2 regions of the Streptomyces sp. NPDC057743 genome follow, and region 1 is predicted to be linked to the other one. Evidence: riboswitches for the same ligand, from Rfam matches in the RefSeq annotation. Region 1 holds a riboswitch; the other holds the start of a gene.
The links. Region 1 has a riboswitch for glycine ahead of gcvP (aminomethyl-transferring glycine dehydrogenase). Riboswitches for the same ligand answer to the same signal wherever they lie in the genome.
Positions count from the first base shown of each region.

Region 2: another riboswitch for glycine. It lies ahead of gcvT (glycine cleavage system aminomethyltransferase GcvT); the one in region 1 lies ahead of gcvP (aminomethyl-transferring glycine dehydrogenase).

Region 1 is NZ_JBHVJX010000036.1:66,749-74,108, forward strand. Features, by position in the region: gene ACFVFQ_RS31240 (hypothetical protein) at 212-796, shown strand; gene ACFVFQ_RS31245 (DUF5999 family protein) at 1,140-1,346, shown strand; gene gcvP (aminomethyl-transferring glycine dehydrogenase) at 1,440-4,325, opposite strand; glycine riboswitch at 4,516-4,612, opposite strand; gene ACFVFQ_RS31255 (PRC-barrel domain-containing protein) at 4,727-5,107, shown strand; gene ACFVFQ_RS31260 (DNA polymerase IV) at 5,020-6,462, opposite strand; gene ACFVFQ_RS31265 (MerR family transcriptional regulator) at 6,530-7,135, opposite strand; gene ACFVFQ_RS31270 (bifunctional nuclease family protein) at 7,321-7,360, opposite strand, start outside.
Region 2 is NZ_JBHVJX010000004.1:11,372-18,731, reverse strand. Features, by position in the region: gene ACFVFQ_RS05365 (L-serine ammonia-lyase) at 1-1,125, opposite strand, end outside; gene glyA (serine hydroxymethyltransferase) at 1,463-2,722, opposite strand; gene gcvH (glycine cleavage system protein GcvH) at 2,798-3,175, opposite strand; gene gcvT (glycine cleavage system aminomethyltransferase GcvT) at 3,298-4,467, opposite strand; glycine riboswitch at 4,620-4,715, opposite strand; gene ACFVFQ_RS05345 (AAA family ATPase) at 4,990-5,700, shown strand; gene ACFVFQ_RS05340 (enhanced serine sensitivity protein SseB) at 5,828-6,673, shown strand; gene ACFVFQ_RS05335 (enhanced serine sensitivity protein SseB C-terminal domain-containing protein) at 6,726-7,360, shown strand, end outside.

The DNA.
Region 1 (7,360 bases):
GTCGAAACACTTCCAGAACAAATGTCGTATAAACTTCGCAGACGAGGCAGAGATTTGGCGCCCAGCACGGCGGCGTGCGCCCCGGTGCCCCGGCACCGCGGCCGACCCGTCGTCCCCCACGCTCCGGTCGGTCAGGCTCTGACCCGCCCGCAGACAGCGCCGTCCGCACCGCCGCGCTCCACCGTGTCTCCGAAGTGAGAGGCGACCCGCCATGCCGCTGCACGTTCCCCCCGCTCCCGCGCCCGCCCTGCGCAGCATCCTCACCGCCCTCAGCTCCCCCAGCGCCGTCCGCGAGGCCCCGGCCACCGCGCTCCGCACCCACCAGGGGCCGTTGAGCCCCGATCACCCGCTGGCCATCCACGTGTGGGACGACGTCAGCCAGGCCGGCCCGCCGCGCACCCGCCTCGTCGGCTGGCGCTTCCTGGTCCGCGGCGGTGGCCGTGCGGTGGCCGCCGCCGAGGCCCGGCTCACCGCGGACGGCTGGGCGTTCTCGCACTTCTGCGACGGCCCCTACGTCGCCGCGACCGAAAGGGCCCTGGTGCAGGCCGAATCGCTCACCGCGCCCTACCAGCCGCGGCTGCTCTCCGTGCCGGAGCTGTACATGCTCACCCTGTGGCTGCACCACGACCTCTCCGCGGACGGCGCCGCCGGGCTGCCCGCCCCCGGTGACCTCCTGGTGCCGCTGGCCCCCGCCCCGCCCGGGATCGCCTCCCACCTCCCGCAGCGGGTCGCCGATCTGCTGCCCCGGCTTACCCTCCGGCTGGGCCCGGCGCCCCTGTTGCGCGAGCCGGCCTGACCGTTCGCGCGCACTTCCGACCACACTCGATCAGGACCGAGGAAGCACCACCCCGCGCGCCCGCCCTGCTCCCGTGCGCCCCGTGACCGCCCCGGCCGCGGGGCGCACCACGTCATCCGCCCCCTGCCCGCCGCTAGCGCGCCAATCCCCAAAGCGGCAGGCTCACTTGGGAGCAACCGCCCGCACGGGTGACACGTCCGTATCGAGTGAGTACCGCTGCTGCGAAATCCCTGCGGAATCCCTTCCGTAGGGCAAGACTGGGACCGACAGAAACGGGGGAGCGGCCATGAACACCACATCGAGCCGCACGACGTTCACCACTCCGCAGCGAAAGACAACTTCCATGTGCCAGCATCAACCACCATGCCCATCAGCCGACTCCACGGACCGGGAGGCCGCGCACCTGGTGGCGCACCACCCGGAGCAGGGCTGGAGCCTGCTGTGCAACGGTGTCCTGCTCTTCGAGGACACCGGTGAACTGCTGCCGGACGGGCAGGTCATCGCTCCGCACCGACCGCTCGGCGCTCCTCGGGTCACCGCCGCCGCCTGATCTTCCGCGGCCACCCGGCACGTACACCAGGGCCCCCGGCACATCCGCCGAGGGCCCTTTGATGTGGCCACCGGTCACCGGTGGCGGGGTCGATCAGACGTCGTACTCGTCCAACGGGGGGCAGGAGCAGACGAGGTTGCGGTCGCCGAAGGCGCCGTCGATCCGGCGCACCGGCGGCCAGTACTTGTCCGCGGCGCCGCCCCCGGCCGGGAAGACGGCCTCCTCGCGACTGTAGGGGTGGTCCCACTCGCCGCCCAGCGCGCCCGCGGTGTGCGGGGCGTTGCGCAGCGGGTTGTCGTCCTTGTCCCACTCCCCCGAGCCGACCTTGTCGATCTCCGCGCGGATGGCGATCATCGCGTCGCAGAACCGGTCGATCTCGGTCAGGTCCTCGCTCTCGGTCGGCTCGATCATCAGCGTGCCCGCCACCGGGAACGACATCGTCGGCGCGTGGAAGCCGTAGTCGATGAGCCGCTTGGCGACATCGTCGATGCTCACCCCGGTCGCCTTGGTCAGCGGCCGGACGTCGATGATGCACTCGTGGGCGACGAGCCCGCCGGGACCGGCGTAGAGCACCGGGTAGTGCGGCTCCAGGCGCTTGGCGATGTAGTTGGCCGACAGCACCGCGACCTGGGTGGCGCGCTTGAGCCCCTCACCACCCATCAGCCGGACGTACGCCCAGGAGATCGGCAGAATGCCGGCCGACCCCCAGGGAGCGGCCGAGATCGGCCCAACACCCGTGGCCGGACCCGCAGTCGGCTGGAGCGGGTGGTTGGGCAGGTACGGCGCCAGGTGGGCGCGGACGCCCACCGGGCCGACGCCGGGACCGCCACCGCCGTGCGGGATGCAGAACGTCTTGTGCAGGTTGAGGTGGGAGACGTCGCCGCCGAACTTCCCCGGCTCCGCCAGGCCGACCAGCGCGTTGAGGTTGGCGCCGTCCACGTAGACCTGACCGCCGGCCTCGTGCACCGCGGCGCAGATCTGCGTGATGTGCTCCTCGAACACCCCGTGCGTGGACGGGTAGGTGACCATCAGGACGGCCAACTCGTCGCGGTGCTTGGCGATCTTGGCGTGCAGGTCCTCGGCGTCCACCTCGCCGTCCTCGCCGGTCTTGACAACGACGACCTTCATGCCCGCCATCACGGCGCTGGCGGCGTTGGTGCCGTGCGCCGACGACGGGATCAGGCAGACGGTGCGCTGCTCGTCGCCGTTGGCCCGGTGGTAGGCGCGGACCGCGAGCAGACCGGCCAACTCGCCCTGGGAGCCGGCGTTGGGCTGGATGGACACCTTGGCGTAGCCGGTGATCGCGGCGAGCCGCTCCTCCAGCTCCTGGATGAGCGTGAGGTAGCCCTGCGCCTGGTCGGCCGGCGCGAAGGGGTGCAGCTGGCCGAACTCCGGCCAGGTGACCGGCTCCATCTCGGTCGTCGCGTTCAGCTTCATCGTGCAGGAGCCGAGCGGGATCATGCCGCGGTCCAGCGCGTAGTCCTTGTCGGCCAGGGTGCGCAGGTAGCGCAGCATGGCGGTCTCGGAGCGGTGCTGGTGGAAGACCGGGTGGGCAAGGTAGTCGTCGGTGCGCAGCAGGGGCTGCGGCAGGGCGTCGGCGACGGCCGCGTCCAGCGCGTCGATGTCGCCCCGGACGCCGAACGCGCCCCAGACGCCGGCCAATTGGGCGCGCCCGGTGGTCTCGTCACAGGCGATGCCGACGAGGTCGGCGTCGACCTGCCGGAGGTTGATACCGGCCTCGCGGGCGGCGGCGACGACCTCGGCCGCCCGACCGGGCACCCGCGCGGTGAGGGTGTCGAAGTAGGCGTCGTGGACGAGCTCGACACCGCCGTCCGTCAGCCCCTTGGCCAGGATCGCGGCGTACCGGTGGGTCCGCCGGGCGATGGTGCGCAGCCCCTCCGGACCGTGGTAGACGGCGTACATGCCGGCCATGACGGCGAGCAGCACCTGCGCGGTGCAGATGTTGCTGGTGGCCTTCTCGCGGCGGATGTGCTGCTCACGGGTCTGCAGCGCCAGCCGGTACGCCCTGGCGCCGTCGGCGTCCACCGAGACGCCCACCAGACGGCCGGGCAGGCTGCGGGCGTACTGCTCGCGAACGGCCATGTAGCCGGCGTGCGGACCGCCGAAGCCCATCGGGACACCGAAGCGCTGGGTGGTGCCGACCGCGATGTCCGCGCCGAGCTCACCGGGCGGGGTGAGCAGCGTCAGCGCCAGCAGGTCGGCGGCGACGGTGACGATCGCGCCCAGCTCGTGCGCCCGCTCGATGACCGCCCGCGGGTCGCGCACCGCACCGGATGCGCCCGGGTACTGCAGCAGCACGCCGAAGACGCCCCGCTCGGCGATCTCGTCCGGGATGCCGTCCGTGAGGTCGGCGACCACGACCTCGACGCCGGTCGGTTCGGCGCGGGTCTGGATCACGGCGACGGTCTGCGGCAGACAGTCCGCGTCAACGAGGAAGACGCCCTGCTTGACCTTGCCGACCCGGCGGGAGAGCGCCATCGCCTCCGCGGCGGCGGTGCCCTCGTCCAGGAGGGACGCACCGGAGGTCGGCAGTCCGGTCAGGTCGGCGACCATGGTCTGGAAGTTCAGCAGGGCCTCCAGACGACCCTGCGAGATCTCCGGCTGGTAGGGCGTGTAGGCCGTGTACCAGGACGGGTTCTCCATGACGTTGCGCAGGATCACCGGCGGGGTGAAGGTGCCGTAGTAGCCGAGCCCGATCATGGACGACAGGACCTGGTTGCGGTCGGCCAGGGCGCGCAGCTCTCCCAGCACCTCGGCCTCGGTGCGGCCCTGCGGCAGGCCGAGCGCCTCGGTGCTCTTGATCACGTCGGGGACGGCGACGGCGGTGAGCTCGTCCAGCGATCCGAAACCGACCTGCGCAAGCATCTTGGCCTGCGCCTCGTGGTCGGGGCCGATGTGCCGGTGCTCGAACGCGGTGCCGCGCTCCAGCTCGGACAGGGGGATGCGATTGGTGGTCATCGTGCGGGGGCCTCCTGGTCACTACGACCTACGAGGGGCACCACGGCGCTGGTGCCCGGACGGCCTCCCCCTCTGTCATCTCAACCTGAGAGCTTCACCGGCCCGCGGGCTGCGGAGCGGCTTTCACCGTCGGTGAGGAGGGGTTCCGGCATGGTGCCTGTCCGTGGCCCGCCCTGCTTTCCAGAGTGACCTCGTCCATGCGGTACGTGTGCCTGAGAGATTCCGGGGAGGATTTGCTCCTTCGGCGCCCTGCCGCGAACGACAAAGGACTCTCCCGCATGGGGTCGACGGCCAATCGCCAGCCTACCAGCGCACTGCTGGAACGATCCTTCGAGTGGCCGAGGCATGGAATGTGCCGTTTCGTAGTTGTCACAAGGCAGTTGCGACCAATTGGAGGGACCGTGCAAACCGATATCGATCCCCGGAGCCTGATCGGCCGCAAAGCGTTCGACCGCAACGGCGCGAAGATAGGGACCGTCGACGAGGTCTACCTCGACGACGCGACGGGCGAACCGGAGTGGGCAGCCGTCCGCACCGGCCTGTTCAGTCGGGACGCGTTCGTCCCCCTGGAACCGAGCAAGATGGTCGGCGAAAGCCTGCACATCCCCTACGACCGCAAGCTGATCAAAGACGCCCCCGATTTCGGCGTCGGCCGGCACCTCTCCCCCGAGCAGGAACTCCAGCTCTACCACCACTACCGCCTGGATATCTCCTCGCCCGCGGACTCCGCCGCGTCCGCCGCTGACACGGACTTCGGCCGGATCGCCGGCGCGGAAGACTGATCCGGCCCGCCCACCAGCGGCAACGGTTCCCCCGGCCGCAACGCCGGATCATCGACGACAAAGGTCCGCACCCGCCCCGGTGCGGACCACGGCGTCTCGAACCGCACGGTCACCCTCCCCACCCCACTGCCCTGCACCCACCCGGCGCCGAACTCCTCGTGCACCACGTCCAGCCCCGGGAGCCAACGCCGCGGCAGCTCCGGGAGCGCCTCCGGCTCACCGGCCACTTCCCCTTCCGACTCCGCCGCCTCGACGGCCGCCTGCTCCTCCGCCTCCCGCTCCGTGGCGATCTGGGCGAACAGGTCCTCCTGCGTGAAGTCCGCCAACCCGCTCACCCCCACGCCCAGCAGCCGGACCCCGCCCGTGGTGTCCACCGTCTCCAACAGCCGCGCAGCGGCCTCCCGGACGACCGCCGGATCGTCGGTCGGCCCGCGCAGCGTCTCGGACCGGGTCAGCGTCGAGAAGTCGTAGTTCCGCACCTTGATCACCACCGTGCGTCCGGACCGACCGGCCTCCCGCAGCCGCGCCACACAACGGTCGGCCAGCCGCAACACCTCGGTCCGCACCCGCGTCCGGTCGGTCAGGTCGACCTCGAAGGTGTCCTCCACCGACACCGATTTCGCGTCCCGTTCGGCCACCACCGGCCGGTCGTCCTGCCCCAACGCCATCGCGTACAACCCGGTGCCATGCGCCTTGCCCAACAGCCGCACCAACTCCGCCTCACCGGCCTCGGCGGTCTCCGCGACGGTATGTATCCCGGCCCGCCGCAACGTCTCGGCCGTGGCCGGCCCGACCCCGGGCAGCGTCCGCACCGACATAGGCCCCAGCAACTCCCGCTCGGTGCCCGGCTCGATCACCACCAGGCCGTCCGGCTTCGCCGCCTCCGACGCGATCTTGGCGAGCATCTTGGCACCGGCCAGCCCCACCGAACCGGTCAACCCCGTGACCGCCCGGATATCGCGCCGCAGTTGCTCCCCCACCGCCCGCGCCGCCGCCGACTCCGCCGGCACCCCACCCGCCTCCAGATCGACGAACGCCTCGTCCAGGCTCAACGGCTCCACGAGCGGCGAGAGCGCCCGCAGCAGCTCCATGACCGATTCACTCACCTGGCGGTACAGACCGAACCGGGGGTTGAGATAAGCGGCGTTGGGGCACAACCGCCGCGCCTGCGCCGTCGGCATCGCCGACCGCACCCCGAAGACCCGCGCCTCGTACGAGGCCGTGGCGACCACCCCGCGCGGCCCGATCCCGCCGACGACCACGGGCTTTCCCCGCAGGCTCGGCTTGGCCGCCTGCTCGGCGGCCGCATAGAAGGCATCCATGTCCAGATGCAGGATCGTCGGCGCACGTCTCACACCACTGATGCTGCCGCACACCACTGACAATGGCCCCGACCCCGGGCCGAGAACCGTCCGCCGGCCCTCAGCCGGCCCGGTTGCGCCGCCGCGCCAACTCGTCGTGCGGGTTCTTCCCAATCAGCGTCTCGCCGGTGTCCACCCGCTCCCCGTGGAGCTGTGACAGCGCGCCTTCCACGTCCCGCCACACCACACCCACGGCGATCCCGAAGACGCCCTGGCCTCCCTGGAGCAGATCCACGACCTGGTCGGGCGAGGTGCACTCATAGACCGTCGCGCCATCGCTCATCAACGTCATCCGGGTCAGGTCCGCCAGCCCGCGCGCCCTCAAGTGCTGCACGGCGGCACGAATGTTCTGCAACGAGACCCCGGTGTCCAACAGCCGCTTGACGATCTTCAGGACGACGACGTCGCGGAAGCTGTAGAGCCGCTGGGTCCCGGACCCGAAAGCGGGCCGGATACTGGGCTCCACGAGCCCCGTCCGCGCCCAGTAGTCCAGCTGCCGGTAGGTGATGCCCGCCGCCGCGCACGCGGTCGGTCCGCGGTAGCCGATGTTCTCCGCCTCGCGGTCCCCCGACACCTCGGCGGCCTGCACCGGACCCCGGTTCGCCGCCGCGCCCGTGTGGAGCGGCAATGCCCCTTCCGCCGCCGTACCGTCGCCGGTGATTGCCACGCCGCCCTCCGTCCTCCACGTCCCGGACGGGACCTGCCATATCGACGGTATGCAGTCACCCGGGGTGCGTCAACGATCGCCGCGCTCGCCACGCCGAGTGATAATCACCCTACGAGTGGTTTCTCGTGACTTGTCACGGGGAATGAATGAAAGGTTGGCCAGAAACAGGCGGTTGGCCTGGCCGATCACTGGTTGGTGCCGAAGTCCTCGGGCGAAATCTGGTCG
Region 2 (7,360 bases), on a different contig from region 1:
GGCGGCGTTCTCCACCTGCTCGGGGCTGCCGCCCAGCACCTCGGCCAGGCCGCCGGCCGCCATCGAGCAGGCCGAGCCGACCTCGCCCTGGCAGCCGACCTCGGCGCCGGAGATCGAGGCGTTCTCCTTGAAGAGCATGCCGATCGCGCCGGCGGCGAGCAGGAAGCGGACCACGCCGTCCTCGTTCGCCCCGGGGACGAAGTTGACGTAGTAGTGCAGGACGGCGGGGATGATGCCGGCCGCGCCGTTGGTGGGGGCGGTCACCACCCGGCCGCCGGCGGCGTTCTCCTCGTTGACGGCCATGGCGTAGAGGGTGACCCACTCCATGGCGCGGGCCGCCTCGTCGCCCTCGGAGCGCAGCGCGCGGGCGGCGTTGGCGGCCCGGCGGCGGACCTTCAGCCCGCCGGGGAGGATGCCCTCGCGGGTCATCCCACGCTCGACGCAGCCCTGCATGACCTGCCAGATCTCCAGCAGGCCGGCGCGGATCTCGTCCTCCGTGCGCCACGCCTTCTCGTTCTGGAGCATCAGCGCGGAGATGGACAGGCCGGTCTCCTGGGAGAGCCGCAGCAGTTCGTCGCCGGTGCGGAAGGGGTGGGTCAGGACGGTGTCGTCCAGCTTGATCCGGTCCTCGCCGACCGCGTCCTCGTCGACGACGAAGCCGCCGCCCACCGAGTAGTAGGTCTTCTCCAGCAGCGGGGCGCCGGCGGCGTCGTAGGCGAAGAGGGTCATGCCGTTGGCGTGGTACGGCAGCGACCGGCGGCGGTGCAGGATCAGCTCGGTGGACTCGTCGAAGTCGATCTCGTGCGCGCTGCCTATCTCGGCGCCCAGGAGGCGCAGCCGGCCGCTGGTGCGGATGCGCGCCACCTCGTCGTCGGCGGACTCGACGTCGACGGTGCGCGGGGAGTGGCCCTCCAGGCCGAGCAGCACCGCCTTGGGGGTGCCGTGGCCGTGGCCGGTGGCGCCGAGCGAGCCGAAGAGTTCGGCGCGCACCGAGACCGTCTGAGCGAGCAGACCGTCCTTCTTGAGCCGCCGGGCGAACATCCGGGCGGCCCGCATCGGGCCGACGGTGTGGGAGCTGGACGGGCCGATGCCGATGGAGAAGAGGTCGAAGACGGAGATGGCCACGGGGGCGGACTCCCTTGTCTGCTCGGGGTTGGACGATGGCGCAGATCGGGGCAGGACGGGGTGTTTCCGGCCCGACTGTCGAGCGTAACCCGCTCGCCGGGGATTGCCGCCGGACGGGAGGCGGCGGGCGGGAGAAGCCGGGAGGGCGGGGGAGGGAAGAGGCGGTGAAGCCGGACGGGCGGCGGGGTGCGGTGGGTCGCCAGGGGCCGGCGGTCCGGGGAGGGCAACGGCGGCTCGGGGCAGGGCAGTTCGGCCCGGAGCGCGGTGCGGCGGCGGGCCGCGGAAGGCGGCCCGCCGCAAGGTCACCGGGGGCCGTGGTGCCCCGGTGACCGGTTCGTCACAGCGACGGGTACAGCGGGTACTTCTCGGCCAGGGCCGTGACCCGGGCCTTGAGCGCCTCGCGGTCGTAGCTGGGCTTGAGCGCCTCGGCGATGATGTCGGCGACCTCGCGGAAGTCCTCGGCCGTGAAGCCGCGGGTGGCCAGGGCCGGGGTGCCGATCCGCAGGCCGGAGGTGACCATCGGGGGCCGCGGGTCGTTCGGGACGGCGTTGCGGTTGACGGTGATGCCGACCTCGTGGAGGCGGTCCTCGGCCTGCTGGCCGTCGAGCTGCGAGTCGCGCAGGTCGACCAGGACGAGGTGGACGTCGGTGCCGCCGGAGAGCACCGAGACGCCGTGCTCCCTGACGTCGTCCTGGACCAGGCGCTCGGCCAGGATCCGGGCGCCCTCCAGGGTGCGCTGCTGGCGCTCCTTGAACTCGTCCGACGCGGCGACCTTGAAGGACACCGCCTTGGCCGCGATCACGTGCTCCAGCGGGCCGCCCTGCTGACCGGGGAAGACCGCGGAGTTGATCTTCTTGGCCAGCTCGGCGGTGGACAGGATGACACCGCCGCGGGGGCCGCCCAGCGTCTTGTGGGTGGTGGTGGTCACGACGTGGGCGTGCGGCACCGGGGAGGGGTGCAGGCCCGCGGCCACCAGGCCGGCGAAGTGCGCCATGTCGACCATCAGGTACGCGCCGACCTCGTCCGCGATCCGGCGGAAGGCGGCGAAGTCGAGCTGGCGCGGGTAGGCGGACCAGCCGGCCACGATCAGCTTCGGGCGGTGCTCCTTGGCGAGGCGCTCGACCTCCTCCATGTCGACCAGGTTGGTCTTCTCGTCGACGTGGTAGGGCACCACGTTGTAGAGCTTGCCGGAGAAGTTGATCTTCATGCCGTGGGTGAGGTGCCCACCGTGGGCGAGGTTCAGACCCAGGATGGTGTCGCCCGGCTTGATCAGCGCGAACATCGCGGCGGCGTTGGCCTGCGCACCGGAGTGCGGCTGGACGTTGGCGGCCTCGGCACCGAAGAGCGCCTTGATCCGGTCGATGGCGATCTGCTCGACCACGTCGACGTGCTCGCAGCCGCCGTAGTAGCGGCGGCCCGGGTAGCCCTCGGCGTACTTGTTGGTGAGGACCGAGCCCTGGGCCTCCATGACGGCGACCGGAGCGAAGTTCTCCGACGCGATCATTTCGAGGGTGGACTGCTGACGGTGGAGCTCGGCGTCGACGGCGGCGGCGACGTCGGGGTCGAGCTCGTGCAGGGAGCTGTTCAGAAGCGACATGAGACTTCCTGGAGTGAGGAGGAGCGGGCGGGGCGCCGCGGCCCCGGCCGAGCGGTGGCGGCCGGGGCCGGGGTGTCAGCCGGCGGTGAAGGCGGTGTACGCGTCGGCCGTGAGCAGGTCCTCCGGCTCACCGGTGAGCTTCACCTTGAACAGCCAACCGCCCTCGAACGGGGCGGAGTTCACCAGCGAGGGGTCGGCGACGACGTCCTCGTTCACCTCGACGATCTCGCCGTGCACGGGCGAGTAGAGGTCGCTGACGGACTTGGTCGACTCCAGCTCACCGCAGGACTCGCCCGCGGTGACGGTGGACCCGACCTCGGGGAGCTGCACGAAGACGACGTCGCCGAGCGCATTGGCCGCGTGCTCGGTGATGCCGACCGTCGAGACGCCGTCCTTGGCGGTCGACAGCCACTCGTGCTCCTTGCTGTAGCGCAGGTGCTGGGGGTTGTCCATGGCTCGATTCTCCTGTACGCGAGGGTGTGGTCGTGCATGGGGTCTTGCCCTGTGAGACGGGTGGCGCCGGGCACGGTGGCGCGGGTCCGCGGCGGGCACCGCGGACCGGCCGGCGCCGCCCGCTACTTCTGCCGCTTGTAGAAGGGCAGCGCGATGACCTCGTAGGGCTCGTGGGTGCCGCGGATGTCCACCCGGACACCCTCGGTGCCGGGCGCCGCGTGCGCCGCGTCGACGTAGGCCATGGCGATCGGCTTGCCGAGGGTGGGGGAGGGCGCCCCCGAGGTGACCTCGCCGATCACCGTGCCGTCGGCGGCGACGACCGGGTAGCCGGCGCGCGGCACCCGGCGGCCCTCGGCGACCAGGCCGACCAGCTTGCGCGGCGGCGCCTGCTCGGCCCGCTCGGCGGCCGCCGCGAGCGCCGCCCGCCCGACGAAGTCGCCCTCCTTGTCGAACTTCACGACCCGGCCCAGCCCCGCGTCGAACGGGGTGAGCGCGGTGGTCAGCTCGTGCCCGTACAGCGGCATCCCCGCCTCCAGGCGCAGGGTGTCGCGGCAGGACAGGCCGCACGGGACCAGGCCGACGTCCCGCCCCGCCTCGGTCAGCGCCGTCCACAGCGCAGCTGCGTCCGCGGGCCGGACGAACAGCTCGAAGCCGTCCTCGCCGGTGTAGCCGGTGCGGGCGATCAGCGCCTCGACGCCGGCGACCGTGCCGGGCAGCCCCGCGTAGTACTTCAGCCCGTCCAGATCGGCGTCGGTGAGCTTCTTGAGGATGCCGGGGGACTCCGGGCCCTGCACCGCCAGCAGCGCGTAGGCGTCCCGGTCGTCGCGGACGGCGGCGTCGAAGCCGGCCTGCCGGTCGAGCAGCGCGTCCAGCACCACCTGGGCGTTGGAGGCGTTGGCGACGACCATGAACTCGGTCTCGCCGAGGCGGTAGACGATCAGGTCGTCGAGGATGCCGCCGTCGGCGGCGCAGATCATGGTGTAGCGGGCCCGACCGACCTTCAGGGCGCCGAGGTTGCCGACCAGCGCGTGGTCGAGGAGGGCGCCGGCCTGCGGGCCGGTGACGGTGAGCTCGCCCATGTGGGAGAGGTCGAAGAGGCCGGCGCGGGTGCGCACCGCGAGGTGTTCCTCGCGCTCGCTGCTGTAGCGCAGCGGCATGTCCCAGCCGGCGAAGTCGGTCATGGTCGCGCCGAGCGCGCGGTGGGTTTCGTCCAATGCGGTACGGCGTCGCGCAGCGACTCCACTCGGGGTGGTGGCGGGCGACGGGTGGGCGCGGCGGGGGGCTTCGGTCATCGCTTTCGGGCTCCCAGGCATGGGTGACAAGACGGTCTCCCCATCTGTCATCGGAACCTGAGAGGTTCACCGGGATCCCGCGGACGGGCCCGGTTTGCACCTTGGGTGGAGCCGTCCCGTCGGCCGGGCCGCGACTCGCTTTTCAGATCTGCCTCGCCCGCGCGGTATAGGGGCCTGAGAGATTCAAGGGAGGACTTGCTCCTTCGGCGCCCCGCCGTGGCGGCCGGGGACTCTCCCGCGCGGATTCAAGCGGCCGGTATGGAATTGGCTGATCGCCCACGAGTTGACGTTCGAGCCCGCCCGTGGCGGCCACATCATTACACGGGATCGCCCATTACAGGAGCCCCGGCCGCAGCTCCGCTCCCGGTCATCCCGGTCGAGGCGTTCCGCAGGCCCCCGCCGTCCCGCCTCGGCTCCTTACCGTTCCCTTGCCTCGGATTACCTTTTCTTGACACTCTGCACGGGCTGCGGGAGGGCCGGGGCACAACCCGGCCCGCGGGGTCATCGGGAGGGGCGCGCACGGTGCACGGCGAGGCGACGGACACGAGGACGGCGGGGGCCGCGCCCCCACAAACCCCGGCTCCGGAGCCGGCGTTGGGCGGCCCCGGGGAGCCGTGCCCCCGCCGCCCAGCCGACCGGCCGCCCTGCACCGACCTGCGGGGCCCGGGCCGCCCCCGGCACCCCGTGCTCCGCTTCCCGCCCGGCGACCTCGTCGTGGTCTCAGGACTGCCGGGCAGCGGCAAGAGCACCCTGATGCGACGGGTGGTGCCCGCCCGCGACGACCGCGGCGCCCCGGTGCACCGCGTCGACTCCCAAGACGCCCGCGACCACTGGGAGCACGGCCGGCTGCGCCGCCTCCCCTACGCCCTCTACCGCCCCCTGGTCCGGTTCGCGCACTACCGCGCGCTGCACCGGGCACTGCGCTCCGGCGGCAGCGTGGTGGTGCACGACTGCGGGACGTGGGCGTGGGTGCGCCGCTGGCTGGCCCGCACGGCCCGGCGCGAGGGCCGGGGACTGCACCTGGTCCTGCTCGACGTGGAGCCCGCGGTGGCCCGCGGCGGCCAACGGGCCCGCGGCCGCGCGGTGTCGCGGTACGCCTTCGCCCGCCACCGCCGGGCCGTGCGCCGCCTGCTGGCCCGGGCCGGGGCGGCCCGGCTCCCGAAGGGCGTGCGCTCCGTGGTGCTGCTGGACCGGCGCTGCGCGCGGGAGTTGGCGCGCGTCACCTTCGGTTGACCGCCGCACCCCCGCCACCGGCTTCGATGACCGGTAGGTCGCCCGTTAGGGTCTGATCCACCGGGCGGGCCCGCGGACCGCCCCTGCGAAGTCGGCCGGGCAGCGCGGCCAGTAATGGGTGGGTGAGATGAACTATCCGGACAATGAACCCCAGCACGGTGGTCCGGTGCCGGGGAACTTCCCGGACGAGGGGATACCGCACGCGGCCTGGCCGGCCAACGAGTTGGAGGAGGTGCTGGCCGCCTCGGTCGGACACCCCGAGGCCGGCGGCCGGATCGTCGAGGTGCTGGGCCGCAGCCGGGTGTGGGTGCCGCTGCCCGAGGGCGGCGGCCCGGACGGCGCGGGCCTGGGAGCGCCCGGCCTCGACGTGCCGACCGTCGAGATCGGCGGCGCCGCCTACGTCCCGGTCTTCAGCTCCGAGCAGGAGTTCCGGCGGGTCGTCGGCACGCACCTGTCCTACACCGTCGCGCCCGCCCGGGAGTTCGCCCGCGGCCTGCCGCCGCTGGTCGGCCTCGCGGTCAACCCGGACGGCACCGTCGGCGTCCCGCTGCCCCCGCCCGCGGTCGCCGAACTGTGCCGCACCGGATGCACCGACCTGGACGGCCCGCGGACCGCCGGCGCCCGGGTCCGGCTCTTCGAACCGGACTGGCAGGACGAGCCGGTGGACTTCCTGGCCGCCGCCGGCCTGGAGTTCTCCGCCGCCGGCACCGTGCTGGCCGCCCGCCGCACGCTGGCCGCCGTCGAGGGCGACACGCCGGCCCTCTTCGTCGGCGTGCAACTCGACGTCCCCGCCGAGCGCCTGCACGACGGCACCGCCCGCGACGAGGCGTCGACCGCCCTCGGGCGGGCTCTGGGTCAGGTGCCGGTGCCCTGGCCGGTCCAGCTCATCCTGCTCGACGTCGCCCAGGGCGACCCGGTCGCCGACTGGATGCTGGAGCGCGTGCGGCCCTTCTACACCCGGGACCACTCGTAAGCTGGTGGACGACGGGCGGGCGGGCGCCCGGCCGGGAGGAGGGACGGACCACGTGAGCGCGGGTGCGCAACAGGGAGCGGCGGCGGCCGACCAGGTCGAGCAGATGCTGCGACAGGTCTCGCCCGGGCGCTACGACGCCTACGAGGCGATGCTGGGCGCCCTCGCGCACGGGCAGGTCTGGATGCTCCTGTGGCACGGCCGGGCCGGCCAACCCGACGCCCAGTACGGGAACATGGAGGTCGACGGGCTGGGCTACGCCCCCTGTGTCACCTCCGCCGCCGAGCTCGCCGCCTCCGGCTGGACCCGCGACCACGAGGTCGTCACCGGACCCGAGATCGCCGCCTCCCTCTTCCCCGACCGCTGGGGCCTGTGGCTCAACCCGCACGCCCCCGGCGGCGGCGTCGGCGTCCCCTGGCTCGACCTGCGTCGGATCGCCGGCGGCCTGGACCGGCTGCCCGCCGGTCCGCTGCGGATCAGCGAACCGGTCATCGACATCCCGCAGTTCTACGCCCTGCTCGCGCAGCATGCCCACCGCACGCCCCCCGTGCGGTCGTTGCGCCGGGCCTGGGTGCAACCCGCCCTGGGCGCCCCGTACTTGGCGATCGGCCTGGACCTGTACGACACCGGGCAGCCGTCGGTGGACGCCGCCCGGATGCTGATCCAGCAGTCGATGGGCGCGGTGCCGGA